One region of the Mesorhizobium sp. M0293 genome, then DNA from elsewhere that is predicted to be linked to it. Evidence: riboswitches for the same ligand, from Rfam matches in the RefSeq annotation. Region 1 holds a riboswitch; each other region holds the start of a gene.
The links. A riboswitch is a leader RNA that binds a small molecule or an ion and turns the genes downstream of it on or off. The one in region 1 is predicted to bind cobalamin.
Positions count from the first base shown of each region.

Region 2: another riboswitch for cobalamin. It lies ahead of NKJ06_RS23490 (aromatic ring-hydroxylating oxygenase subunit alpha); the one in region 1 lies ahead of NKJ06_RS04305 (DUF1636 family protein).
Region 3: another riboswitch for cobalamin. It lies ahead of NKJ06_RS10265 (DUF1636 family protein); the one in region 1 lies ahead of NKJ06_RS04305 (DUF1636 family protein).
Region 4: another riboswitch for cobalamin. It lies ahead of bluB (5,6-dimethylbenzimidazole synthase); the one in region 1 lies ahead of NKJ06_RS04305 (DUF1636 family protein).

Region 1 covers NZ_JAMYSA010000006.1:73,880-80,910, reverse strand. The annotation lists gene NKJ06_RS04330 (NADH-quinone oxidoreductase subunit D) at 1-170, opposite strand, end outside; gene NKJ06_RS04325 (NADH-quinone oxidoreductase subunit C) at 171-773, opposite strand; gene NKJ06_RS04320 (NuoB/complex I 20 kDa subunit family protein) at 778-1,359, opposite strand; gene NKJ06_RS04315 (NADH-quinone oxidoreductase subunit A) at 1,350-1,715, opposite strand; gene NKJ06_RS04310 (winged helix-turn-helix domain-containing protein) at 2,036-3,235, shown strand; cobalamin riboswitch at 3,265-3,468, shown strand; gene NKJ06_RS04305 (DUF1636 family protein) at 3,507-3,941, shown strand; gene cobW (cobalamin biosynthesis protein CobW) at 3,938-4,990, shown strand; gene NKJ06_RS04295 (cobaltochelatase subunit CobN) at 5,009-7,031, shown strand, end outside.
Region 2 covers NZ_JAMYSA010000070.1:8,226-15,256, forward strand. The annotation lists gene bglA (beta-galactosidase BglA) at 1-1,336, shown strand, start outside; gene NKJ06_RS23470 (ABC transporter ATP-binding protein) at 1,361-2,473, shown strand; gene NKJ06_RS23475 (DUF680 domain-containing protein) at 2,551-2,787, opposite strand; gene NKJ06_RS23480 (DUF680 domain-containing protein) at 2,867-3,076, opposite strand; gene NKJ06_RS23485 (DUF680 domain-containing protein) at 3,146-3,346, opposite strand; cobalamin riboswitch at 3,851-4,052, shown strand; gene NKJ06_RS23490 (aromatic ring-hydroxylating oxygenase subunit alpha) at 4,167-5,414, shown strand; gene NKJ06_RS23495 (FAD-binding oxidoreductase) at 5,486-6,586, shown strand; gene NKJ06_RS23500 (PqqD family peptide modification chaperone) at 6,708-7,031, shown strand, end outside.
Region 3 covers NZ_JAMYSA010000019.1:64,696-71,726, reverse strand. The annotation lists gene NKJ06_RS10290 (TetR/AcrR family transcriptional regulator) at 1-290, opposite strand, end outside; gene NKJ06_RS10285 (MFS transporter) at 416-1,603, shown strand; gene NKJ06_RS10280 (D-arabinono-1,4-lactone oxidase) at 1,671-2,951, shown strand; gene NKJ06_RS10275 (alanine racemase) at 2,948-4,087, shown strand; gene NKJ06_RS10270 (GyrI-like domain-containing protein) at 4,092-4,925, opposite strand; cobalamin riboswitch at 5,160-5,366, shown strand; gene NKJ06_RS10265 (DUF1636 family protein) at 5,460-5,864, shown strand; gene NKJ06_RS10260 (ABC transporter ATP-binding protein) at 5,861-6,646, shown strand; gene NKJ06_RS10255 (ABC transporter substrate-binding protein) at 6,685-7,031, shown strand, end outside.
Region 4 covers NZ_JAMYSA010000049.1:17,668-24,698, forward strand. The annotation lists gene NKJ06_RS19340 (TetR/AcrR family transcriptional regulator) at 1-592, shown strand, start outside; gene NKJ06_RS19345 (hypothetical protein) at 931-1,914, shown strand; partial or broken gene bluB (5,6-dimethylbenzimidazole synthase) at 2,079-2,660, opposite strand; cobalamin riboswitch at 2,762-2,940, opposite strand; gene NKJ06_RS19355 (histone deacetylase family protein) at 3,062-3,988, shown strand; gene NKJ06_RS19360 (exodeoxyribonuclease VII small subunit) at 3,992-4,243, shown strand; gene NKJ06_RS19365 (DUF2277 domain-containing protein) at 4,353-4,619, shown strand; gene NKJ06_RS19370 (pirin family protein) at 4,660-5,580, shown strand; gene dxs (1-deoxy-D-xylulose-5-phosphate synthase) at 5,724-7,031, shown strand, end outside.

The DNA.
Region 1 (7,031 bases):
GTCTTGGCCTCGATCAGCTTTTCCGTGCCGCGATGCAAGAGCCCGATATGCGGATCGACGCGATCGACGACTTCGCCGTCCAGCTCCAGCACGAGGCGCAAAACGCCATGCGCCGCAGGGTGTTGCGGGCCGAAATTGATGTTGAAATTGCGGACGGAGGTTTCAGCCATTTACTGCTTTGCCTTCTCGTCACCCGGCAGGACGTAATCAGTACCTTCCCACGGCGACAAAAAATCGAAATTGCGGAATTCCTGCTTGAGTTCCACAGGCTCGTAGATGACGCGCTTGGCTTCGTCGTCGTAGCGCACCTCGACGAAGCCGGTCAGCGGGAAATCCTTGCGCAGCGGGTGGCCTTCGAAACCGTAGTCGGTCAATAGGCGGCGCAGATCGGGATGGCCCGAGAACAGCACGCCGTAGAGATCGTAGGTCTCACGCTCGAACCAGTCCGCACCAGGGAACACGCCGGTGATCGACGGCACCATGGTTTCCTCGTCGGCCTGCACCTTGACGCGGATGCGCACATTCTGCTTCGGCGACAACAGATGGTAGACGACGTCGAAGCGCTTGGCGCGTGACGGATAGTCGGCGCCGCAGACGTCGATGATCGAGATGAACTGGCAGCGCGCATCGTCGCGCAGGAAGGTCATGACCTCGACCAGATCGCGCGGCTCGACGCCAATGGTAAGCTCGCCATAGGCGATATCAGCGTCATTCACGCGGTCGATCAGTTTCTCGCCGAGATAGGTCGACAGTTCGGTCAGGGATGCGGTCATGGATTTACCGTTCGATCGTGCCGGTGCGGCGGATCTTCTTCTGCAAGAGAAGAATGCCGTAAAGCAGCGCTTCGGCGCTCGGCGGGCAGCCGGGCACATAGATGTCGACCGGCACGATGCGGTCGCAGCCACGCACCACCGAATAGGAATAGTGGTAGTAGCCGCCGCCATTGGCGCAGGAGCCCATCGAGATGACGTAGCGCGGTTCCGGCATCTGGTCGTAGACCTTGCGCAACGCGGGCGCCATCTTGTTGGTCAGCGTGCCGGCGACGATCATGATGTCGGACTGGCGCGGAGACGCGCGCGGCGCGACACCGAAGCGCTCGCTGTCATAGCGCGGCATCGAGGTGTGGATCATCTCCACCGCGCAACAGGCGAGACCAAATGTCATGAACATCAGCGAACCGCTGCGTGCCCAGGTGATCAGCGCTTCCGTCGAGGTGACGAGAAAGCCCTTGTCGGCCAGCTCGTTGTTGATTTCGAGGAAGAAGGGATCGTCCTGCCCCACCGGCCTGCCGGTGTTGGGATCGATGATACCTTTGGGCTTCGGCGCGACGAGGGTGCCTGAACTGTCGTTCAATCCCATTCCAGCGCTCCTTTTTTCCATTCATAGGCAAAGCCGATGGTCAGCACCGCCAAAAATACCATCATCGACCAGAAGCCGAGCATGCCGATCTTCGAGAACGACACCGCCCACGGGAACAGGAAGGCTACTTCCAGGTCGAAGATGATGAACAGGATCGACACCAGGTAGAAGCGGATGTCGAATTTCATGCGGGCGTCGTCGAACGAGTTGAAACCGCACTCGTAGGCGGAAAGCTTTTCGGGATCGGGGTTGCGGTAAGCCACCAGGAAGGGTGCGGCCAGCAGCGCCAGGCCGACAACCAGCGCCACGCCGATGAACAGGACGATGGGCAGATACGAACTTAGAAGTGCGTTCATACTCGGCTTTCCGTTGGCGCCAATCCACGTTGATTACAGCACCGGACCCTAATGCGGAAGCGTGACAGTTTAACCGCTGAACCGTTTTAAGGGCCTATGCTGCAACGCGGCGAGGGTTAGCGCAGCACTTCCAGCGAAGCAAGTCAAACCTTGTTCAAAACACAGTGCTGGACGGCATATCGCGGCAAACTGGTCCGATCCGCTCCTGTTTGATTTCCTTCGCTTTTTACTCCACTTTTCTCTCCTGACATGGTTGCCGCCAAAACCCTGCTAGCATGAACCGGAATCACCCATCAAATCGCCCTCAGAGTGACGCCTGCATGAAGGAAAAGATCTCGCTCCCCATGGCCCGGCGCATTGCGCTTGCCGCCCAAGGGTTTCTCGATCCCCGCCCGACCGGCACACCGAACCGCCGGCACTTCGCCCGCGTATTGGCCCGCACCGGCCTGCTGCAGATCGATTCCGTCAGCGCGGTGGTGCGCGCTCATTATATGCCGCTCTATTCGCGCCTTGGCCCCTACCCGTTCGCTTTGCTCGACAATGCCGCGGTCACGCGCAAGCGCACGGTGTTCGAATATTGGGCGCACGAGGCTTCCTTTCTGCCGGTCGAGACTTACCCGCTGATGCGTTGGCGCATGCAACGCGCCGAGCGCGGCGACGAGATGTATCTGGGTCTCGCCAAATGGGGCCGCGAGCACGCAGCCTATATCGAAGAGATCTACCGCCAGGTCGCCGAGCGTGGCCCGATCGCCGCCTCCGCGCTCGAGGGCCAGAAGGGCTCGGGTGGTTGGTGGGGCTGGAGCCATGCCAAGCATGCCTTCGAATGGCTGTTCTGGGCCGGTCGCATCACCACGGCGCACCGTCGTGGTTTCGAGCGCTTCTATGACCTGCCCGAGCGCGTGCTGCCGCAGGCGATCCTCGATCTACCGATTCCCGCCGCCGAGGACGCGCACCGTGAATTGCTGCGCATTTCCGCCCGTGCCCACGGCATCGCGACATCAGGCGATTTGCGCGATTATTTCCGCCTGTCGCCGGCCGATATGAAAGGCCGGCTGGAGGAACTGGTTGAAACAGGCGAGTTGCTGCCGGTGCGCGTCGAAGGTTGGGACAAGCCGGCTTATCTTCATAGAGACGCCCGTGTGCCGCGCAAGATCGAGGCCCGCGCCCTGATGGCGCCGTTCGATCCGGTCGTCTTCGAGCGGTCGCGCACGGAGCGGCTGTTCGATTTCCACTACCGCATCGAGATCTACACGTCGGCCGACAAGCGGCAATACGGCTATTATGTCCTGCCGTTCCTGCTCGGCGACAGGATCGTGGCGCGCGTCGATCTGAAGGCCGACCGGCCTGCCGGCATCCTGCGCGTCCATGCGGCCTATGCCGAGCCCAAAGCGCCGCCACAGACTGCCGCTCAGCTCTACCAGGAACTGAAGCAGATGCAGGGCTGGCTCGGCCTCGAACGCATCGAGGTGACCCCGGCCGGTGACTTGGGTCCGGCGTTGGCCGACCTGACCGTGTCGTAAGCTCGCGTTGACACCGCCGCCTGCAAAAGCCTAAATCCGATACAGACGGTCTCTTCTCTTCAACGAGAGGAGCCAAGAGGGAATGCGGTGCGGGACGAAATCCCAAATCCGCGGCTGTCCCCGCAACTGTAAGCGAAGAGCCAAGGCCGAAAGCCACTGGGAGTTCCCGGGAAGGCGGCTACCCAAGGCGATGACCCGCGAGCCAGGAGACCTGCCGTCTGCGACTAAGAATCCGATCGCCCGGCGGGTTTCCGGGCAAGGAGCACGATCTTTGGACCATGACAGCAGTTTTTCGGCTGGCACAGCGGATGTTTCGTCCGGCCATGATGATGCGTTGGCCGGCGTCACCGTCATCGTCTGCGCCTCCTGCCGCGATGAAACCGGCTCCGACGCCCATCCCCGCGCCGGCGAACTGCTGGCGGACGACACGCGCCGCGCCGCATCGGGCGACAATATTCGCATCCGCAGCGTTGAATGCCTCGGCAATTGCAAGCGCCGTCTCAGCGCCGCCATCCTGCGCGACGGTTGCTGGAGCTACGTCTTTGGCGATCTGACCACGACCAGCGGCAGCGATCTCGTCACCGGCGCAAAACTCTTCGCCACCTCGACGGACGGTCTCATTCCATGGCGCGGCCGTCCCGATAGCCTGAAGCGCGGCCTTGTTGCCCGCATCCCTCCGCTCGACCTGTTGAAGGACTTGAAATGACCGCTCCAGATTCGTCTGCCAACCTCTCCCGCGTTCCCTGCACCGTCGTCACCGGTTTCCTCGGCGCCGGCAAGACGACGCTGGTCCGCCATCTCCTGGAAAACGCCGGCGGCAAGCGCATTGCCATCATCGTCAACGAATTCGGCGACATCGGCATCGACGGCGAGATCCTGAAAGGCTGCGGCATCGACACCTGTCCGGAGGAAAACATCGTCGAACTGGCCAATGGCTGCATCTGCTGCACCGTCGCCGATGATTTCGTCCCGGCGCTCGACCAGATCCTGTCGCTGACGCCAAAGGTCGACCACATCCTGATCGAGACTTCCGGCCTGGCTTTGCCCAAGCCGCTGGTCCAGGCTTTCCAGTGGCCGAGCGTGAAGAGCCGCGTCACCGTCGATGGCGTCATTGCCGTGGTCGACGGGCCGGCATTGGCCGAAGGACGCGTCGCCAACGACATGGACGCCTTGCAGGCGCAGCGCGCTCAGGATGAGACGCTCGACCACGACGATCCGGTCGAGGAGGTGTTCGAGGATCAGATCGCCTGCGCCGACCTGATCATCCTGTCCAAAAGCGACCTGATGGACGCCGCCGGCACTGCCCGCGCCAACGCCATCATTGGCGAACACTCCGCCCGCGCGGTGAAGATCGTGCCGACGTCGCATGGCAAGGTCGATCCTTCCGTACTGCTCGGGCTCGGTCTCGCAGTCGAGGACGACATCGAAAACCGCAAGTCCCATCATGACGGCGCCTTCGACCATGAGCATGACGACTTCGACACGTTCATCGTCGACATTGCCTCGATCGCCAATCCCGATGAGCTTGCAAAGCGCGTCGCCGCCGCCGCCGAAGAAGAGAACGTGCTGCGCGTAAAGGGCTTCGTCGAGGTCGGCGGCAAGCCGATGCGGCTCTTGCTGCAGGCCGTCGGGCCGCGCGTCAACCACTACTATGATCGCGCCTGGACGGCGCAGGACGACCGCCGCTCGCGCCTCGTTGTCATCGGCCTCAAGGGGCTGAACCGCCCGGCGATCGAGCGTATACTTGCCGGCTGATTTCGGACACGGGTTGCGATGCACATCCTAACCACGACATCCGCCTCGCTCGACGATCTCGCCGAGCCGGTCGATCTGCGGCAGACGCCGGCGGATATCGTGGCCCTGTCCTTCACCGACAGCGACCTCGCCGGCCTTGCGGCCGCGTGGAAGGCCGACGCCGGCCGGCTGCCCTCGATGCGGCTGGCCGCCCTGCGTGATCTGCGCCATCCCATGTCCGTCGACCTCTGGGTCGACAGCGTCGCCCGCCACGCCAAGATCATCCTCGTCCGCATCCTCGGCGGCTACGACTGGTGGCGCTACGGCTGCGACCAGCTTGCCTCGATCGCTCGCGAACGCGGCATAAAACTGGCTCTGCTGCCCGGCGAGAGCCATGACGAGGACCTAAGGCTGATCGAAGCCTCGACGCTGCCGCGCGAGGAGCTTGACGGCCTGCTCGATTATTTCCGCGAGGGCGGCCCGGCGAATATGAGCGCGCTGGTGCAAAGGTTGGCGCGGCTGGCGGGACAGGATGAGCCTGTCGTCGAGCCGGTCGCGGTCCCGAAGGCTGGGTTTTACGAGCCCGCACGCGGAGTCGTGGAGAAGGCGGACGCATCGAATGTTGGCGTTCCTTCACACCCCCCTCTGTCCTGCCGGACATCTCCCCCGCAAGGGGGGAGATCGGATTTCATCAAAGCCGGCGCTTCTCTCGCTGAGGCATCTACAACCTCGACAATTGGCGAAACCGCCGATGACAGAGCAATCTCCCCCCTTGCGGGGGAGATGTCCGGCAGGACAGAGGGGGGTGTGACGGAACTCGACGTTGACAACGTCAACGCCCCAGTCGTGCCCATCCTGTTCTACCGTTCGATGCTGCTGGCCGCCGATGTCGCGCCCATCGATGCGCTTTTTGAGGCGCTGCGGCAGCGTGGTCTACTCCCGGTCCCTATCTTCGTCTCCAGCCTCAAAGACCCAACGTCACTCGCCTTTGTCGAAACAGCGCTCGCCTCCCTAAAACCCGCCGCCATCATCACCGCGACCGCTTTCGCATCCGGCGCGGAGCCCGGCATCGAAACCTTGTTCGACCGCGCCGGCGTGCCTGTCTTCCAGGTCATCGTCGCCACCACCCGCCGCGATATCTGGGAAAACAACCAGCGCGGCCTGGCGCCCGCCGACCTCGCAATGCATGTCGTGCTGCCCGAGTTGGACGGCCGCATCCTCGCCGGCGCAATTTCCTTCAAGGGTGAGAGCGAGATCGACCCGGCACTTGGCCACCGCGCCTTCGCCAACCGGCCGGAAGCGGATCGTGTGGCGCAGGTGGCTGACCGTGTCGCGGCCTTCATCCGCCTGCAGCAGACGCCACGCGCGGGGCGCAAGCTCACCATCCTGATCCCGGATTATCCGAGCGCCCCCGGCCGCACCGGCTATGCCGTCGGCCTCGACGTGCCGTCCAGCGTGCTCGCGATGCTGCATGACCTGAGGGAACAGGGCTATGGTGTTGACGGGATTCCGGAGACGCCGCGTCGGTTGCTGGATTTGCTGGCGCGGAGCAATGATGGGCTGGGGCTGGATGACTATCTCGACTTCTCCAAGAGCCTGCCGGTTGCGGCTATCGCTGCCGTAGAAGCTGCATGGGGCAAGGCAGAAGAGACAGGTTTGCGCGAGGCGCCCCCCTCTGTCCTGCCGGACATCTCCCCCACTTGGGGGGAGATTGGCGGTTCAGTTGCCGGCTCCCTTCCTGCAACGTTTGAGATTGGCGAAAGCGCAGATGACCGCTCAATCTCCCTCCTTGTGGGGGAGATGTCCGGCAGGACAGAGGGGGGCGCCTCGCGCAAACCTTCGCTATCAAGCAAGAAACACTTCCCCTTCCGTGCCGCCACCTTCGGCAACGTCACCGTGGCACTTGCCCCCGATCGCGGCCGCTCCGCCGACCGCCGCGCCGACTACCACGACCCGACGCTACCGCCGCGCCATGCGCTGATCGCCTTCGGCCTATGGCTGCGCAAATTGCTGGGCATCCACGCGCTGGTCCATGTCGGCGCGCATGGCACGCTGGAATGGC
Region 2 (7,031 bases), on a different contig from region 1:
GATCGACGAGGTGCTGTCGCACACCGCGGACAACCACCCATGGTTCAAGGAAAGTCGGTCGAGCCGCACCAACCCCAAGGCCGACTGGTATGTCTGGGCTGACGCCAGGCCGGACGGCACGCCGCCCAACAACTGGCTGTCGATCTTCGGCGGCTCGGCCTGGCAATGGGACACCAGCCGCCAGCAATATTACCTGCATAATTTCCTGTCCGAGCAGCCCGACCTGAACTTCCATAACCATGAGGTCCAGAACGCGTTGCTCGACGTCACCCGCTTCTGGCTGGAGCGTGGCGTCGACGGTTTTCGGCTCGACACCATCAATTTCTATTTCCACAGCCAGGGCCTGGAAAACAATCCGCCGCTGCCGCCGGAAGAGCGCAACGACCAGACCGCACCAGCGGTCAATCCCTACAACTATCAGGACCATCTCTACGACAAGAGCCGGCCCGAAAACCTCGGCTTCCTCGAGCGGTTCCGCGCCCTGCTCGATGAATATCCGGCAACCGCCGCGGTCGGCGAGGTCGGCGATTCGCAGCGCGGACTGGACGTGGTGGCTGCCTACACGGCCGGCGGCAAGCGCGTGCACATGTGCTACTCCTTCGACTTCCTGGCGCCGGAAAAGATCAGTGCGGCCAAGGTCCGCTCGGTGCTGGAATCCTTCGGCAAGGTCGCCAGCGACGGCTGGTCGTGCTGGGCCTTTTCCAACCACGACGTGATGCGCCCGGCCTCGCGCTGGGCGGCCGGCGAATCCGACCCGACCGCCTATCTCAAGGTCATCTCGGCGCTGCTGATGTCCTTGCGCGGTTCGGTCTGCATCTATCAAGGCGAAGAGCTTGGGCTCGGTGAAGCCGACCTCCAGTTCGAGGATTTACAGGACCCCTATGGCATCCGCTTCTGGCCGGAATTCAAAGGCCGCGACGGCTGCCGCACGCCGATGGTGTGGGACGGCAGCACCAAGAATGGCGGATTCTCCTCGGCAAAGCCCTGGCTACCGGTGCCGACCAAACATCTTTCGCAAGCGGTCAATGTCCAGCAGGGCGACGAGAATTCGCTGCTTGAGCACTATCGTCGCTTTCTCACGTTCCGGCGTGCCCATCCGTCGCTCGTCAAGGGTGACATCACCTTTATCGAAAGCGAGGGCGACACCGTTGCCTTCACCCGCCGCGCAGGCAACGAGCAGCTCGTCTGCGTCTTCAATCTGGGAGCCGGGCCAACCAAGGTTGACCTTGGCAGCCGATCGCTGCAACCTTTGCCCGGGCATGGATTTTCGGGGCAGGCAAGCAGCGGTTCCATCGAGCTTGGCGGCTACGGCGCCTGGTTCGGGCGCGTCGACTGAATTTCAAATCACTGGAGGAAACCAATGGCCGATGTCACGCTAAGGCAAGTGAAGAAGTCCTACGGCAATCTGAACATTCTCCACGGCATCGACCTCGATATCAAGTCGGGCGAATTCATCGTCTTTGTCGGTCCGTCGGGCTGCGGCAAGTCGACATTGCTGAGGTCGATCGCCGGGCTCGAGGAAATCACCTCCGGCGAGCTCAGAATAGCCGGCGAGGTCGTGAACGACGTGCCGCCATCCAAGCGGGGCATCGCCATGGTGTTCCAGTCCTACGCGCTGTACCCGCACATGACCGTTTACGACAACATGGCGTTCTCGATGAAGATCGGGAAGGAGAACAAGGCCGAGATCGACCGGCGCGTGCGCCAGGCGGCGGAAATCCTGCAGCTGACCAAATATCTCGACCGCTTGCCCAAGGCGATGTCGGGCGGACAGCGCCAGCGCGTCGCTATCGGCCGCGCCATCGTGCGCAATCCGAAAGTGTTCCTGTTCGACGAGCCGCTGTCGAACCTTGACGCCGCACTTCGCGTTGCCACCCGCATCGAGATCGCCAAGCTCAAGGAATCGATGCCCGCCACGACCATGATCTACGTCACCCACGACCAGGTCGAGGCGATGACGCTGGCCGACCGCATCGTTGTGCTCAAGGACGGCCATATCGAACAGGTCGGCACGCCGATGGATCTCTACAAGAAGCCCGGCAATCTGTTCGTCGCCCAGTTCATCGGCTCGCCGGCCATGAACATCCTGCCCGCGACCATCGACAAGACCGGAAATCCGACTGTCGTCAGCCATGTCGCCGGGCGCAAGGCAACCGTGCCGATCACGACGCCTGCTTCGGCAAAGGGCGCCGCAGTGAGCTTCGGCGTGCGGCCGGAGGATTTGATCATCGCCAGCGGTGCGGACTATCTGTTCGAAGGGACGGTCGACTATGTCGAGCAGCTCGGCGAGGTTCAGCTTGTCTATGTCGACATCGGCCGCGCCGACCTGCCGTTGGTGACCAAGCTGCCTGGTAATGTCGAAGTCAAGCGTGGCTCGACATTGCGCTTGAGCGCCAATGGCGAAGACCTGCATATCTTCGATACGGATGGGCGGTCCTTCGCGCTTCACGAAGCGGAAGCAAAGGCAGCCTGATACGGAACCATCTCGACGGTCAAAAAAAGAGCGGCGGGCAAGGCCCACCGCTCTTTTCTGGACATCGGCTTCGGCTGTTAGCGACCGAAGAGGTTCCGGTCGCTGCCCTGAGGGGCGGACTTCGATACATCGCCCGACGAATTGAGCAGCTTGTAGATGGGCGATTCGCTCTTGCGGATCGAGCCCGTATGCGAAGTGTCGACGTTGACGGTCGCCTGCTTGTTGATGTCGGTTCCGCCAACGTTGTCGTTGCGGGCATAGGCGCTGCCGGCGGCAATCAGAACAGCGGCGGCAGTAAGAACAATCTTCTTCATTTTTGATACTCCGTATTTTCGAATTCGATGCGGCGGGTTAACCCGCCGCATCGCTGTCTGATGTTGGTTTGGTCGGATGTTAGTTGTTGCCGAACAGATTGCGGTCGCTGCCATGGTTGACAGGCGCCTGCGTGGCCGGCTCCGACTTCTGGGTGGAAGCCGTGTACGAGCTGTCGGTGGCGGTGGTGGCAGGCTGGTTGGCGCCGTTGGAGCCAAAGTTGTCGCTGCCTGCGAAGGCGCTACCCGAGATGGCGAGAACCGCAGCGGCAGCAAGAATGATCTTCTTCATTTCAAGTCTCCTGATTTCTGAATTTCGCCAGAGCGGCGGGCAAGCCCGCCGTCTGCCGGTAATCGGCTTTTAGTTGTTGCCGAAGAGATTACGGTCGCTGCCCTGGGCAGGCGTCTGAGCAGCCGGTTCCGACTTCTTGACCGAAGCCGTGGACGAGCTGTCGACAGCAGTGGCTGCCGCGGCGTTCGAACCGTAGTGGTCGCTACCATTAGCGAAGGCGCTGCCCGAAATCGCCAGAAGGACGGCGGCAGTGAGAATGATCTTTTTCATTTTATGTACTCCAGTATTTTTCCCGTCCGTCTAGCGGCGTGTCTTGGGAAGAAATCGCGTCGTTCGGACAGCCCCGATGTGGGAGGGCATCCTCGCCTTTTCCAATCACGAAGTTGTTTCGTGTGGACCATGAGTCCGCCACTTGAAATTGTGCCAAGGGCTTCTACACACCACTTTTTACTTATATTTTTCAATGATTTAAGAAAAACCGCCCGCTTGATCACCAACTGTTTCGAAGGTCCGGCGTTCACACCGTCCTGCACGCACCGTCAACAGAAACGAACCGTTCGGTTCGATTTTAGAAAGAGCTAATAGTCACTTTTCGAAACTGTTAACTTTTTTGGCCCCGGGTGAGGGGTCGGTTTCGAGGAGATTGCAGATGGAAATGGCCGCCGCGGAGATAGGATTTCAGCTCTGCAATCGCCAACCGGAACGTTTCGCATCCGTGTCGCGCCGCATGGATACGATGTCGTTTTCATGCCGATGGCGCGCCCGCGATCGTGGTTAGATCATATCATCTCAGGTGCCGCTTCGTGACGACGAGGCGGAGAATTGGGAAGCCGGTCAGAATCCGGCGCTGCCCCCGCAACGGTGGTGGAGTTCAAGTCGCAACGGGAGACCACTGGGCAACTGCCTGGGAAGGTGTCGCGATGGTCCGCAAGGACAACTCCAGAGCCCGGAAACCAGCCCGAGATCATTGAACTCGACTGATCGCGGTGGGCGGTCAAGAGGTGGATAGTGCATGTCCGGCGCATCGCCGGCCTGCGTCCAATCCTTCCTCCGTCACCACCAGTTCAGTCCTTAGAAACGAGGACAGGACATGGAAACTCGCAACGACATGCTGAGGCTCTTGAACAGCCGCCGGCAAGGCTTTTCGCTAGAACAGCCCTTCTACACCGATCCGGACTACTTCAAGCTCGACATGGAGCTGATCTGGTATCGCGACTGGCTGTTCATTGGCCACGATTGCGAGCTGCCGAAGCCGGGCAGCTACATCACGGTGCAGATCGGTGACTATCCGGTCGTCCTTGTCCGCGACCAGCAAGGCAAGATCAACGCCTTCCACAATTCCTGCCGCCATCGCGGCAGCCGCGTCTGCAATACCGAGAGGGGTACGGCGGCAAAGCTCGTCTGCCCCTATCACCAGTGGACCTATGAACTCGATGGCCGCCTGCTGTTTGCCCGCCAGATGGCCGACGGTTTCGACAAGAGCGAGTTCAGCCTGAAGCCGGTCGCCTGCGAGAGCGTCGGCGGCTACATCTTCATCTGCCTGGCCAGGGAGCCCGCCGATTTCGCGCCGATGCGGGCGATGATCGAACCTTATCTTTTGCCGCACCGGTTGCGCGAAGCAAAGATCGCCTTCGAGAGTACGATCATCGAGAAGGGCAACTGGAAGCTGGTCTGGGAAAACAATCGCGAGTGCTATCACTGCGTCGCCAATCATCCCGAGCTGTGCAAGACCTTCCCCGAGGCGCCGACCGTAACCGGCGTCAACGGCGCCGACAGTGACCCCGAAATGGTCGCGCATTGGGCCAAATGCGAGGCATCAGGCCTGCCGAGCAAATTTCGCATCGATCCGGCCGGACAGTACCGCGCCACCCGCGCGCCGTTGCTGCGCGATGCCGTCAGCTACACCATGACCGGCAAGCGGGCGGTGAAGAAGAACCTCTCCGACACTGTCTCCGCCGACCGGATCGGCACCTTGATGCACTATCACTACCCGACGACCTGGAACCACATCCTCATCGATCACGCGGTGACGTTCCGGGTGCTGCCGATCAGCGCCACGGAAACGGCGGTGACGACGAAGTGGCTGGTGCACAAGGATGCGGTCGAGGGGGTCGACTACACCATCGACGATCTCACCCATGTCTGGACCGAGACCAACGACCAGGACCGTCGCATCGTCGAGGAAAACGCCTTCGGCATCCTGTCGCCCGCCTATGAACCAGGCCCCTATTCGGAGCTGCATGAGGGTGGCGTGATCCAGTTCGTCGAATGGTACGCGTCGTTCATCGGCCCGCGCCTCGCCGAAGGCGGCCGGCCGACCCTGCGCAGCGTCGCCTAGCGCATGTCGCCCAAAATGCGCAGCGGCCTTGGGATCATGCACAAAACAAAAGAGATAAGAGGATGAATGCGATGACGGATCTTGGCCTCTATCGCCATCTCGACCAGATGACGCCCTGGAACGACCGGCTGCAGGTGCTAGAAGTGATCGGCGTCAGCGACGAAGCGCCTGACGTCAAGACCTTCACCTTCCGCTCCGACAACCAGACCTGGTTTCGCTACAAGCCGGGCCAGTTCTTGACGCTGGAGCTGCCGGCCGCGGACGGGCCGCTGATGCGCACCTACACGCTGTCGTCCTCGCCATCGCGGCCGTTCTCGATCGCGGTGACGGTGAAGGCGCAGGCCGGCAGCATCGGCACGCGCTGGATGTTCGACCATCTTACGCCCGGATCGCACGTCAAGGCCTATGGGCCGACCGGTGACTTTTCGCTGCACAGCCACCCGGCGGCCAAATATCTGTTCATCTCCGCCGGTTCCGGCGTGACGCCGATGATGTCGATGCTGCGCTGGCTGAACGACTGTGCGCCATGGACCGATGTCGGCTTCGTCAATTGCGCGCGCCGTCCGGAAGAGATCATCTTCCGCAAGGAACTTGAGCTGCTCGGCAGCCGGATGCCCGGCCTGTCGCTCGGCTTCATGATCGAGGAGCGGTCGAGCCGCGAGGGCTGGTTTGGCCATATGGGCCGCATCGACGCCATCCGGCTGCCGCTGCTGGCGCCCGATTTCCGCGAGCGCGAAATCTTCTGCTGCGGCCCTGATCCTTTCATGCGCGCCGTGCGCGGCATGCTGGACTCCGCCGGCTTCGACATGACGAAATACCATCAGGAGAGCTTTGCGGCGCCTGCCGTGGAGAAGATCCCGGCGCCGTTCGCTTTGCCGGCGAGAGACGACGCCGTCGCCCCGGTCGAAGCCGCGACGCCGATCCGTTTCGCGCTTTCGGATGTCGACGCCGAATGCGTCGCCGGGCAGACCGTGCTGCAGACCGCGCGGGCCTCCGGCGTGCGGATACCCGCCGCATGCGAGTTCGGTCTGTGCGGCACCTGCAAGGTGAAGAAGGTCGCGGGCGACGTCGAGATGAGCCACAATGGCGGCATCCTGGACCACGAGATCGACGACGGCTTTATCCTCGCCTGTTGCTCAAAACCGCTTTCGGCGCTCGAAATCGAGGCGTGATCGGCTTGGAGCCGCTGGCGCACGTTGGCTTGCCAAGCAAGAATCGAGTGTTTACAGGCGTTATAGGCTGAGCGACCGCGCCGACCGGCGACTGCTCGCGCGGCTGCGGGGGCCAAGACAAATGCGTCATAGCGATGTCTACGCAATTTCGAGCAAGGATATTGTCTTTGAATCTTTCGACGGCGAAGCCGTCGTGCTCGATCTTTCGAACGGGAAGTATTTCGGATTTTCCGATTCGGGCAGCAGGATTTGGCAGGCGCTATCGTCCGGCGTCGATGCCCAGGCTCTGGTCGGGCTGACCGTTGGCGCCAGGACGATTGGCCCCGATGAACTCGAAGGTTTCGTATCGCAATTGCTTGAACTGGGGCTCCTGGTTCGCCTGGATGCGCCACCGCTGCCGCTGCCTGGCGAACTGCTTGCCGACCTTGCCGCCACAACCGAGTCG
Region 3 (7,031 bases), on a different contig from region 1:
TCCTTGGCCTCGCGGATGTCGGCGATGATCGCCGTCAGCCGTGCACGGCTGACCTCTGAAAACCGCTCGTAGAGCATCGCCAGGATCGCCGATTTGTTGGGAAAATAATGGTAGACGGTGGCGATCGGCCCACCCGCCAGCATGCCGACTTCCTTCATGGTGACGGCGTCGATGCCCTTCTCGCCGATCAGCCGCATGGTCGTCGACAGGATCGCGTCGATGCGCTCGCGGCTGCGTTCCTGCTTGGGCCTGCGCCTGGGCTCGGTGGCTGTTCTCTTCACTTCCGTCATGCATCGATCTTTCGCACGGTTTTCAAATTCCGGTTGACAAGAAATGTGATCAAGTATCAGCTTCTATAAATGCTGACAGGTTGTCAGTTTTTTTGCCGCGCGGCAAGGACGTTGGGGAGGCGCCTTTGACTTCGACAAATGCCGGCCACTTGGGCAATGGCGACTGGCTGGTCGGCAATCCGACAGGTTGGCAGCTTGCCTCGGCCCTGTGGATCGGTTCGGTCGGCTTGCTCATCCTCGGGCTGCAGCCCGTGTTGCTGGGCGCGCTCTACACCGAGGGCCATGTCAGCGGCGATGAGCTGGCGCTGGTCGCGACCGCCGAGATGATCGCCATCGCCGTCGGTTCGGCTGTCGTGGCGATGCTGCTTTCGGCGCACAAGATGCGCTGGAAAAGTGCGGCCCTCCTGCTGCTGCTGGCGCTGGCCAATGTGTGGACGGCCTATGCCGCAACCGCCAACACGCTGATCACGGCCCGCGCCCTGGCCGGGCTGGCCGAGGGCGGTCTGGTCGCGGCCGCCACGGAGTTGATCGCCCGTTCGCGGCGCGCCGAGCGCATCGGCGGCTTTTTCGTCACCATGCAGACGCTGGCGCAATGCGCGCTTGCCCTGTTGCTGGCGCTCTATGTCATCCCGGCAGCCGGATCGGCAGGCGGCTTCATCGTTCTTGCCGTCGTCTGTGTCGCGTCGCTGGCGGTCGCCTTCACCGTCCCCGGGGACTATGCCGATCTCCCGAAGGAAGAGAACCTGGCCAATGTGCTGACGGTTCCCTCGCTGACCGCGCTGCTGTCGGTGTTCTGCTACTTCATGTTCTTCGGTGCGGTCTGGGCCTTTCTGGAACCGCTTGGCGCACAATACGGCATCGATGGCCGCACCGTCGGCCTGATCGTCTCGGCGAGCCTCGCGGCGCAGGTCCTGGGCGCGATGACGGCGACCGTCTTCGAGGCGCGCATCGATTATCGCTTGGCCATCGCGGCGATCGGCACCGTCGCGCTTGTCAGCTCGCTAGTTCTCGCCAGCGGACCTGGCCTCACCACATTCTGGGTCGCCGCCCTGGTCATGGGCTTCATCCTCTTGTTCATCGTGCCCTACCAGATCCGGCTGGCGATCACCGCCGACGAGACGCGCACCGCCGTGCTCTTGGTGCCGGCAGCCCAGCTGTTCGGCCTGGCGGTCGGGCCGATCGCCGCGTCGCTGCTGATCGACGGCAAGGATTTCCGGCCGGTGCCGGAATTCGCCGCCGCCAGCGCCGTTGCCAGCGTGCTTCTGCTCGGTCTGTTCATCCTGGTGACGCGGCGTCGCCGCGCCAGATCATGATCCCGAAAAGTGAGGCCGGTTTTCGGTAGAGATCATGATCCAACAAAAAGCCTGAGCGGGGAGCGCCATGTCGAGCAATTGGAGCAACTGGTCCGGTTTCGTGCGCGCCGAACCGAAGCTGATCGCCAATCCCGCCGATGCCGGCGAACTTGGCGATCTCGTGCGCACTGCGCCCGGCCCGGTGCGTGTCGTCGGCGCCGGTCATTCCTTCACGCCGCTGGTGAAATCCGAGGGCACGATCCTGTCGCTGGAGAGACTGGACGGGCTGGTCTCGCACGACCCGGAAAAAAACCAGGCGCGGGTGCGGGCAGGGACCCGGCTTGGCCCGCTGATGCACATCCTGCAAGGCATTGGCCAGGGCCTGCCCAATATGGGCGACATCGACCGCCAGGCGATCGGTGGCGCGCTGGGCACGGCCACGCACGGCTCGGGACCGACGCTCGGCGCCTATCACACGCAGCTGGAGACGGTGCAGATCGTCGACGGGCTGGGCAAGCTGCGCGACTTCAAGCGGGCAGGGGACCAGGAGACGATCCATGCCATCGGCGTCGCGCTCGGCGCCTTCGGCGCGATGACCGAAGTGACGCTCAACAACATCCCGACCTACCGGCTGCGCCGCCGCAAATGGGTGCTGCCAATCGCCGACATGCTGCGCGAGTTCGAGACGATGATGGCCGCGCATCGCTCGGCCGAATTCTACCACATACCGTTTTCCGGTTACGCCCAGTTCATCGCCAGCGATCTCAGCGACGCAGCACCGACCCCGCGACCGCCGGAAGCGGATGAGGCTGGGTTGAGAACGCTGCGTCGGCTGCGCACCGGGCTTGCCTGGCTGCCGTCGCTGCGCGGCCGCCTGATCCGCTCGGCAGTCGCCAAATTTCCGGCCGAGGACTACGTGCAGGACTGGCTCAACGTCTATGCCAGCGACCGGCAGACCAAGTTCAACGAGATGGAATATCATCTGCCGTTCGAGGAAGGGCCGAAAGCGCTGGTCGAAATCATCGAGCTGACGGAGAAGCGCTTTCCCGAGGTCTATTTCCCGATGGAGGTGCGCACCGTTGCGCCCGACGAATTCTGGCTGTCGCCATTCTACAGGAGGCCGACCTGCTCGATCGCCATCCATCATGACGCGGCGAACGATCCGCTGCCGTTCATGCGGGCAGTCGAGCCGATCTTTCGTAGATATGGCGGCAGGCCGCATTGGGGCAAGATGCACAGCCTGAAGGCGGCGGAGCTGAAAAAGCTCTACCCGCGCTGGGACGACGCCATGGCGGTGCGCCGCGATATCGATCCGCAAAACCGCTTCGTCTCGCCCTACATGGCCGGTTTGTTCGGCATCGCACAATGAGCACCTATTTTTCCGCCCTGTCGGGCGCACTGAAGGAAGCCGGCATCTTCCAGCCCTGCCTGCTGCTCGATCGCGACCGGCTGGACAGCAACATTGACCTGGTAAAGGGGAGACTGGATCCCGGCCTCGCCGTGCGGCTGGTCGACAAGTCGCTCGCCTGCCTGCCTCTGCTTGCCCATATCGGCAAGGCGCTTGGCACCAATCACGTCATGACCTTCCATCCGCCGATCAGCGAGGCGGTGCTGAAGGCGTTTCCCGATGCCGATCTGCTCTACGGCAAGCCGATGCCGATCGGCGCGGCAAGGGCTGCGCTTTCGAAGGGCGCGGCCGACTGGTCGCGTGTCTGCTGGTTGATCGATACGCAGGAGCGGCTGGCGGAATATGGCGCACTCGCTGACGAACTCGACATCGAGCTGCGTATCGCTTTCGAGATCGATGTCGGACTGCATCGCGGCGGCTTTGCCAGCCCGGAGGCGTTGTCGAAGGCGTTGAGCGCACTGCCGGCCAAGCTGCGTTGCGAAGGCGTCATGGCCTATGAGGCGCATGCGCCGCACATTCCGGGCCTGTTCGGTGGACCGGCGAAAGCCCTGGCAAAGGCGTCGGCGCAGGCCGCGGCGTTCGTCGCTTGCCTCGGTCCGGACCAGCGCCGCATCCTGAACATCGGCGGCAGCAAGACAGCATTGCTTCATCATGGCGGCGTGGCCAACGAAGTGTCGATGGGCTCGGCCTTCGTGCTGCCCAGCGATTTCGATACATCAGGCCTCGAAGGCTTCCAGCCGGCTGCCTTTGTCGCAACGCCGATCCTGAAAGTGGTCGAGCCGATGCTGCCCGGCCCGCCAGCCGTCACCCGCCTGCTGCAGGCGCTCGGCCGGTTTCCACGCAAGGGCTGCTACCTCTATGGCGGCAAGTGGATGGCCGAGCCCGTGTTCCCCGAAGGTATGCGGACGAACGGCCTGCTCGGCCTGTCCTCCAACCAGCAATTCATGGGCTTGCCGGCCGATGCGACCGCAAGGCCCGACGACTACGCCTTCCTGCGCCCGACGCAGAGCGAGGCCGTGCTGCAGCAATTCGGATCGATCGTAGTGTTTTCCGGCGGCAGGATAATCGATCGCTGGCCGGCGCTACCGATGGCGTGATCGGCTACGCCCTCACCGGTATCCATATCTCCAGCCCGCCATTGCCGCTGCGCGGATCGAATTCGGGGCCATAGCGCTCGAACTCCGGCGCATCGGATATTTCATGGCCGGACGCCGGCAGCCATTTGTTCCAGATCGTGTTGACCGTACGGCGGATGGTCGAGATGTGTTCGCGGTGGGCGAACACAGCATATTTCTGCGCCGGCACCCGCACCCGGCTGAATTCCTTCGGCAGGTTGGAAAAGTCCGACACCTCGACGCCGGCGATGTAGTCGAAATTGCCGGAATCGTCGCCGTTGACGCAGACGCCATAGGCGACGTCGCCTGTCTCGCCCGGAATGTTGCCGATATAGGGGCCAAAGCGCTGCCACTGCATCGGGATAGCGGCGCTGGTTTCACAGCTGTAGCGTTCGCCGAGGCCGGCGATCAGAAACGGCCGGCTGGTCTCGAAGCGCGGCGGTTCGAGGTTGGTAAGAAAGGACTGGTCCATCAGGATCGGCTCCACGAGGTCGAGATTTTTGAGCGTGCCTTGCGCGCGCACCAGTTCCGGCGTGGTGCCGAACTGGTCGCGGAAGGCACGGGTGAACGCCTCATGCGAGTTGTAGCCGGCATCGAGCGCGAGCGAGAGAATGTCGGGCGCGCCGCCGGCCAGCTTGCGCGCCGCTTCGCTCAGCCGGCGCGCGCGCATGTAGCCCATCACCGACCGGCCGGTGGCAGCGCCAAACGCACGCGTCACGTGAAAGCGCGACACGCCGCTGCTTTGCGCGACATCGTCGAGCGAAATCGCCTCCGGCAAATGGCTTTCGACGAACCACAGCGCTTTCTCGGTCGGGTTCATGGGGCTCCTTTTCGCATTGGGCGGATCACCTTGCCACCTTCCCGCAAAGCCAGTTTGATCGAAATTGCGCAATCTGCACGATAGCATCGGCTGGCTTTCGCTTGACAGTGCCAGGCGGCATCTTCTAGAGCGTTATGTTATTACATAATGAGAGCGCGCAATGCCTGTTTCCCCCACACATGAGTGGCCCATCACTCCGTCCGAGAAATCCGTTGCGAAGCGATTGGGGGAAATCTACGCTGGACCCGTGATGGTCCCCGAGTCGAAAGGCGAGGGGTGAAAAGGGAACACGGTGAGGCCTGCTCAGGTCGAGGCCGTGGCTGCCCCCGCAACTGTAAGCGGCGAGCAAAATCCGTGAATGCCACTGGCCGGCAAGGCTGGGAAGGCAGGATGGCGCAACGACCCGCGAGCCAGGAGACCTGCCATCAGCATGAGTTGACCGGACGGGGTGTGCCGGGAGGAAACGCGGATTTCGGTCTTGTCGGCCGGCTCGCCAGCGTCCTTCCGTCGCCAGTTTTGGAAAGTGACGGAAAGTTGGACGGCTCCATCGATCCCATCCATCGCATCATCGTGTGTACGCTTTGCCGTGACGTCCCCACAGGGATCAGGTCGGGTGAAGGCCTTAGTGCCGATTTGCGCTCCCGGCTCTCTGTCCATTGCGAGCCGGCCGTGGCGCACGGCTTCGCGGTCGAAGGCGTGGATTGCATGGCAGGCTGCGCGCGGCCGCTGACGGTCGCGTTCCAGGCACAAGGCAAGGCCACCTATCTCTTCGGCTCGATCGACGCGCAGGCCGATGTTGGCGACCTCGTGCGATTCGCCGGACTCTATGCCTCGCTCGCCGATGGCTGGCGCAATTCCGGGCAGCGTCCGGCTGGATTGGCCGGCAAGACGCTGGCCCGCATCCCGGCTCCGGGCAATCTGGCAGGCAGCAGCCGATGACGCCGCTTCTCGAAGCGCGCGACCTCTGCGCCATGGCGAATGGGCGAGATCTGATCCAGGCGGTCACTCTGTCGGTGGCCGCTGGCGACCGCCTCGCCATCATTGGACCCAACGGCGCCGGCAAGACGACGCTGCTGCGCATGCTGTCGGGCATGCTGCGACCGAGCTCAGGCGAGGTGAAGCTTGGCGGGCGGCGGCTGGACAGGATCTCCGCCGCCGAGCGGGCACTGCATATCGCCGTGGTCGGCCAGACCGACCAGCCCGATCCGCGGCTGGCGGTGATCGACTATGTCGAGCTTGGCCGCGTCCCGCATACCGGGCTGAGGCGCAGGAGCGAGGAGCGCGACATTGTCGTCGATGCGCTGCGCCAAACCGGTCTGCTGCCGCTGCTTGGCCGCACCATCGGCTCGCTGTCGGGCGGCGAGCGCCAGCGCGCCCAACTGGCGCGCGCCATCGCGCAGCAGCCAAAAATCCTGTTCCTCGACGAGCCGACCAACCATCTCGACCCGCGCGCCCGCGGCGAACTGCTCGAACTCGTGGCCGGCTTCAGCATGACGGTGATCGCGGTGCTGCACGATCTGGCGCTGGTCGCACCCTTCGCCACCAGGGTGGCGGTGATGAACCATGCCCGTCTGCAAGCGCTCGCCGCACCGCGCGAAGCGCTGACCCAACAGCTGATCCGCGAGATTTTCGGCATCGATGTGCTGCGTCTGCGCCACCCGACCGAAGACCGCGAACTGACGGTGTTCGAGGTTCCGAATCGTGCCGCGCCGCCGTCCTGACTGAAGCCGTTCCGTATTCCAACAAAGGAGCAACATCCGTGAAACGCCTCGCCTTTTCGCTTGCCTTCTCGCTGCTGGCCTCGACAGCCCTGGCCTTCCCGGTAACCGTCGACAGCTGCGGCAAACCACTGACTTTCGACGCGCCGCCGAAGCGCGCCGTCATCCATGATCTCAACATGGCCGAGATGGCTTTCGCGCTGAAACTGCAGCCGTCGATCGTCGGCCTGACCGGCATTACCGGATGGTACAAGGTCGGCCCCGAATTCAAGGCCGAGCAGGGTTCGATCCCGGAACTGGCGCCAAAGTATCCGACGCTCGAAAACATCGTCGCCGTCGAGCCCGATTTCTTCTTCGCCGGCTGGCATTATGGCATGAAGCCGGGCGG
Region 4 (7,031 bases), on a different contig from region 1:
GGAGATGATTGCCGAGACGCGCGCCAAGCTGATCGCGGCGGCCCGCCATGCCTTCGGCACAACAGGCTATGCCGAAGCCTCGATGGATGATTTCACCGCATCGGCCGGGCTGACGCGCGGCGCGCTCTATCACCATTTCGGCGACAAGAAAGGTCTGCTGCAGGCGGTTATTGCCGAAATCGACGGCGAGATGGCGGCGCGCATCAATGAGATAGCGTCGAGAGCGCCGACCCGCTGGCAGCATTTCGTCGACGAATGCTCGACCTATATCGAGATGGCGTTGGAGCCGGAAATCCAGCGCATCATGTTCCGGGATGGCCCGGCCGTTCTGGGGGATCCGGCACAATGGCCGAACGCCAACGCGTGCATCGCTTCAATGACAGGCCATCTGACAGCGCTGCAGGAGGAGGGGGTTGTCGTCTCTAGTCTCGACCCCGAAACTGCCTCGCGGCTGATCAACGGTGCGAGCAGCCAGGCGGCGCAACGGATCGCCAATTCGACGGACCCCGAAGCGACGTCGAAGAAGGTGGTGGAGGCGTTCAAGCAACTGCTCGAAGGCCTGCTCAAAAGGCCGGGTTCGCAACCGGACTGAAATCCCGTCGGCGGTCAGGCACACCGGGACTCCGAACTCAGGTTAACAAAAGGCCTGAGGACGGCCAGTCCAGCGGTGTCGGCAGCTTTTGTGCCGGTAGCTTTCGTGTCGATAGGAATTTTTTCTTGACTTCGTGACCTCAGCTATGGTACATATCCATCCATGGTGCTGATTTGCGCCAGTGACCCGCCGCACAGGCGGGTTTTTCGTTTCCGTCAGCCAACGCGCCGGCGAACCTGTTAACCCGAGTTCGTTGCCCTGCGGCGCCACGGCCGACAATTGACAATCGCCGGGTTGGGTCCATCCTCTTGCACCACCTCTGGGGGGAGATTCGGGACATGTGGGATTTCGATATCGGCAGGTCGGTGTCCATCATGATGCGGACCTGGCCGTTCATTGTCTTTCGCATGATCGTCTATTTCGGCATCACGCTGGCCTACATCATGGCGACCGGCATGGGCGCCAGCGTCGGCTATGGCGTCGGCCATATCTCCACCGATCCCGACGGGCCGCTATCCTTTGCCCTGTGGGGCGGGGTGGTCGGTTTCGGCGTCGTCTCGATCGCCGTTTACTGGATCCGCGAATACATCCTCTATGTCGTCAAGGCCGGCCATATCGCCGTGATGGTCCATCTGATCGACGGCCGCGACATTCCCGGCGGCCAGGACCAGATCGCCTACGCCAAGGATATCGTGACCCAGCGTTTTGCCGAGGCCAACATCCTTTTCGTCGTCGACCAGCTGGTCAAGGGCGCCATCCGCGCCATCACCGGCCTGCTCGGCGGCATCGCCGCTTTCCTGCCGATCCCGGGCTTGAGCGGCCTGATCTCCTTCGTCAACACAGTGATCCGCCTGTCGCTGACCTATGTCGACGAGATCATCCTCGGCTACAACATACGCATCAATTCGTCCGCGCCGTTCGAGACGGCGCGCCAGGGCGTCGTGCTCTATGCCCAGAACGGCAAGGTCATGGTCAAGAATGCCGTCTGGCTGGCAGTCATCATGTGGGGCGTGTCGTTCGTCATTTTCCTGCTGATGCTGGCGCCGGCCGCCGCCATTCTTTTCCTGATGCCAGGGCAATTGGCGGGCTGGGCCTTCGTGCTCGCCATCGTCTTCGCCTGGGCCTTCAAGGCGGCCTTCATCGAGCCTTTCGCCATCGCTTGCCTGATGCAGGTCTACTTCAAGACTATTGCGGGCCAGGTGCCAGATCCGGCCTGGGACGCCCGGCTGGCTGAGGCGTCGTCGAAGTTCAGGGAACTCAAGGACAAGGCGCTGGCCTCCTTCGGCGGCTCGCGCTGGGGACCGGCCGGCGCGACACCCTGATCAGCGAGGCTCGACGGCGCGGCAGCAACAGCGTTGAGGCGCGCCACGGTCGATTTGAGCAACGCTTCACCTTGCCCGGAAAACGTCTCACTCATGATCAGCTCCGGTAGCGGCAGTCGCCGTCCCCAGCCATGCGTTTCGAGGTCGGGCTTTGGCGCGAACTCCGAGACGCGGCCGACGCAGAGATAGGCGACCGGCGTCACATGATCGGGAATTGACAGCAGGCTTTTCAGCGCCTGCGCCTCGATGATGCTGACCCAGCCGACGCCGACGCCTTCGGCGCGTGCCGCCAGCCAGAAATTCTGCACCGCGCAGACCGTGCTGTAGAGGTCCATCTCCGGATTGTGCCAGCGTCCCAACGGCGAACCCTTCGAGCGTTGGCGGTCGCAGGTGATGCAGATGTTGAGCGCGCTTTCGCAGATGCCTTCCAGCTTGAGCTTGCGGTAAAGCGCCTGCCGGTCTTCCTCAATTGCCGGCAATTCCTGCTCGCGTGCCGTCAGGAACAGGTCGCGCACCCTTTCCCGTCGTTCGGCATCGCGAATGACTATGAAGTTCCAAGGCTGCATGAAGCCGACCGACGGCGCGTGGTGGGCGGCAAGCAGCAGCCGCGCCAGCACCTCATCATCAAGCGTGGTGGGCAGGAAATGGCTGCGCACGTCACGCCGTGTGAACATAGCGCGATACACCGCATCGCGCGCATTCTGCTCAAATCCATTGCCAACAGCAGCGGTCATGTGTTCCGGCATCGCTTGTCCCCTTGCGATTGCAGCAGTTTCAAACGGTCAGAGCGTACTTTGTGCGTCCAAGTGGACGCACGTCGCTCTGATGTCGTCCGCCTGACCATGCGGATGACGATGCCTGCCAGGCCGGTCTTCTGGCTCGGGATCAACCCGCGTCCGGTGCCTTCCCGTCATCGACAGTGGCGTATACCGGCGCGGTCCCCCTTACAGCGTTGGGCACGCCACGGAATTCAACCGTGTTCCCGATTCTCCCGTTTGCACGGGCACCAGGCAGTGGCGGGGACCTTACGCCGAAGCGCAGACGACGCCAATGCCTGCGGCGACACGAATGGACGCAGGCGCGATTTTCCCCAGTCATCAGCCGCCTGCGCATGGCCTTTGTCGATCCGGGTCACTAGATTAGGACGATGACCACTCGTCTCTACACCCATCCGATCTTCCTCGAGCACCTCACGCCACCCGGCCACCCCGAACGGCCGGACCGCTTGCGCGCCATCGATCGCGTGCTCGATGACGAGGCCTTTGCCGCGCTCGATCGTATCCAGGCGCCGGAAGGCGACGAGGCCACCATCCTCTACGCGCATCCCGCCGATTTCGTCGCCCGCGTGCGGGCCGCCATTCCCGACGAGGGGATTGCGCGCATCGACGCAGACACCACTGCCAGCCCGAAGAGCTGGCAGGCGGCGATCACCGCGATCGGTGCCGCCAACGCCGCCGTCGACGACGTCTTTGCAGGCCGCGCCGACAATGTCTTCGTCGCCGCGCGGCCACCCGGCCATCATGCCGAAAAGACCACGGCGATGGGCTTCTGCCTGTTCAACACCGCGGCAATCGCGGCGCGCTATGCGCAGAAGAAACACGGCGTCGAGCGCGTTGCCGTCGTCGACTGGGACGTGCATCACGGCAATGGCACGCAGGATATTTTCTGGGACGATCCGTCGGTGCTCTATTGCTCTACGCACCAGATGCCGCTTTATCCCGGCACCGGGGCAAAAAACGAAACCGGCGCCGGCAATATCGTTAACGCACCATTGGCGCCGCAGACCGGCAGCGAGGTTTTTCGCGATGCCTTCCTGTCGCGCGTGCTGCCGGCGCTCGACAATTTCGCGCCCGACCTGATCGTCATTTCGGCCGGGTTCGACGCGCACCACCGCGATCCGCTGGCCGAGATCAACCTGACCGAGGACGATTTCGACTGGGCGACCGGCCAGCTGATGCAGCGCGCGGCGCGCCACAGCGGCAACCGGCTCGTCAGCCTGCTCGAGGGTGGCTACGATCTGCAGGGATTGGCATTTTCGGTCGCCGCCCATGTCGGGCGACTGATGAAAGGATGAATGATGGCTGGTGAGACCAACGAAGACGTCAAGGCGATGAGCTTCGAACAGGCACTCGACGCGCTGGAGAAGATCGTCGATGATCTGGAGCGTGGCGACGTGCCGCTCGACCAGTCGATCCGGATCTATGAGCGCGGCGAGGCACTGAAGGCGCATTGCGACCGGCTGCTGAAGGCCGCCGAGGACAAGGTCGAGAAGATCAGGCTGTCGCGCGACGGCAAGCCGGTTGGAACGGAGCCGCTTGACGCGGATTGAGGCAGTCCGAACGATGGTCTTGCCTCACCGGTTTTTGGACATGATCATGATCGAGGATAGAACGCATCCCGATTGAAAGCGCTCCAGGACAAGAGGAGATACGGAAACGATGTGCAGAAACATCAAGACCCTGTTCAATTTTGATCCGCCTGCAACCAATGACGAAGTCCGCGATGCGGCCCTTCAGTTCGTCCGCAAGCTGAGCGGAACGACGCGGCCTTCGAAGCAGAACCAGCATGCCTTCGACCACGCGGTCGAAGCCATCGCGGCATCGGCGCGCGAACTGCTCGATTCTCTCGAAACCCACCAGCATCCGCGCAATCGCGAAGAGGTGGCGGCCAAACTGCGGGCAAAGGCGGCGATCCGCTTTGCCTGACGCGGCCAGGGCAGGCATTGCCCGCTGACAAGGAGAGTTCATGAGCTTCTTCCCGGGGAAAGACCCTGAAGTCGGCGACGCCTTCGCCAGCGACCAGATCGAACTGATGGTCATCCCGAATGCGAAGGATATTGGCGGTTTCCAGGTGCGCCGCGCCCTGCCGACCGCCAAAAGGCGGCTGGTCGGACCCTTCATCTTCTTCGACCGCATGGGCCCGGCGATCCTGCGCGCCGGCCAGGCGCTCGATGTCCGTCCCCATCCGCATATCGGTCTGTCGACGGTCACCTATCTGTTCGATGGCAGGATCAGGCATCGCGATTCGCTGGGCACCGAAATGGTCATCCAGCCCGGTGACGTGAACCTGATGACCGCCGGCCGCGGCATCGTTCATTCCGAGCGTACGCCGGAGGAACTGCGCGGCGCGCCGATGTCGATCTCCGGCCTGCAGACATGGCTGGCATTGCCGGACGGCAAGGAAGAAGTGGCTCCGGTGTTCGAGAACACCGCAGTGCTTCGGCTGCCCGAGATCGACGCCGAAGGCGTCAGCGGGCGCATCGTCATTGGTGATTTCCAGGGATTGCGGTCCCCGGTCAGGGCCGACTCCGAGACGCTTTATGCCGATCTGCGCCTGGCGCCAGGCGCCAGCGTGAAGATCCCGGCCGATGCGGAAGAACGAGCGATCTACACACTGGAAGGCGAGGTCTCGATTTCGGGCGACGTTTTCCCGGCCGAACGGCTGTTGGTATTCCGGCCGGGTGATGGGATCGTCGTGTCGTCGCAGACCGGGGCACATTTCATGTTGTTTGGCGGCGCCTCGCTCGGCTCGAAGCGTTACATCTGGTGGAATTTTGTCTCGTCATCAAAGGAGCGCATCGAACAGGCCAAGGAAGAGTGGAAGACGGGCCGTTTCGATATCGTTCCTGGCGACGAGAAAGAATACATTCCGCTACCTGAAGGCTAGGTCATGATCCCGAAAAGTGGGAACCGGTTTTCGGAAGAGATCATGCCCAAACAAAGAGACAGGCCCAATCCGCGTCACTGGCACGCATTTACTTTCACTGTCTGGCGGCCTATCCCGCCAATGAACAGAAAGCCTGAGCACCCGTGAACGCAACGCCGCATACGCCGCTTCTCGACAAGGTCCGCATCCCGGCCGACCTGCGCACGCTTGCCGAAAGCGAGCTGCCGCAATTGTCAGCCGAGCTTCGCGCCGAACTGATCGACGCCGTCTCCCACACCGGCGGCCACCTTGGCGCCGGCCTCGGCGTGGTCGAGCTGACGGTGGCGCTGCATTATGTTTTCAACACCCCCGAGGACCGGTTGATCTGGGATGTCGGCCATCAGGCCTATCCGCACAAGATCCTGACCGGCCGCCGCGACCGCATCCGCACACTGCGCCAGGAAGGTGGCCTGTCCGGCTTCACCCGCCGCGCCGAGAGCGAGTACGATCCCTTCGGCGCCGCCCATTCCTCGACATCGATTTCGGCCGGCCTCGGCATGGCCGCCGCTCGCGATCTTTCCGGCGGCCGCAACAATGTCATTGCCGTCATCGGCGACGGCGCGATGTCGGCCGGCATGGCCTATGAGGCGATGAACAATGCCGGCGCGCTCGATGCGCGGCTGATCGTCATCCTCAACGATAACGACATGTCGATTGCGCCGCCGACCGGCGCGATGAGCGCCTATCTGGCGCGTCTGGCCTCGGGCAAGGCCTATGTCGGCCTGCGCGATTTCGGCAAGAAACTGACCTCCTATCTTGGCAAGCGTGCGGATCGTGCGATCACCCGGGCGGTCGAGCATGCGCGCGGCTACGTCACCGGCGGCACGCTGTTCGAGGAACTCGGCTTCTATCATATCGGCCCGATCGACGGTCACAATCTGGAGCATCTGATCCCGGTCCTGAAAAATGTCCGCGACAATGGCGAAGGCCCGGTGCTGATCCATGTCGTCACCCAGAAGGGCAAGGGCTATGCGCCGGCGGAAGCCGCCGCCGACAAATATCACGGCGTCAACAAGTTCGATGTCATCACCGGCGCGCAGGCCAAGGCGCCGGCCAACGCACCGGCCTACACCAAGGTGTTCGCCGAAAGCCTGGTTCAAGAAGGCCGCGCGGACGACCGCATCGTCGCCGTCACCGCCGCCATGCCGAGCGGCACCGGTCTCGACCTGTTCGGCGAAGCATTCCCGTCGCGGATATTCGATGTCGGCATCGCCGAACAGCACGCGGTGACTTTCGCGGCAGGCCTTGCCACCGAAGGCTACAAGCCGTTCGCGGCGATCTATTCGACCTTCCTGCAGCGTGCTTACGATCAGGTCGTCCACGATGTCGCGATCCAGAAATTGCCGGTGCGCTTTCCCATCGACCGCGCCGGCTTCGTCGGCGCCGATGGCGCGACGCATTGCGGCGCTTTC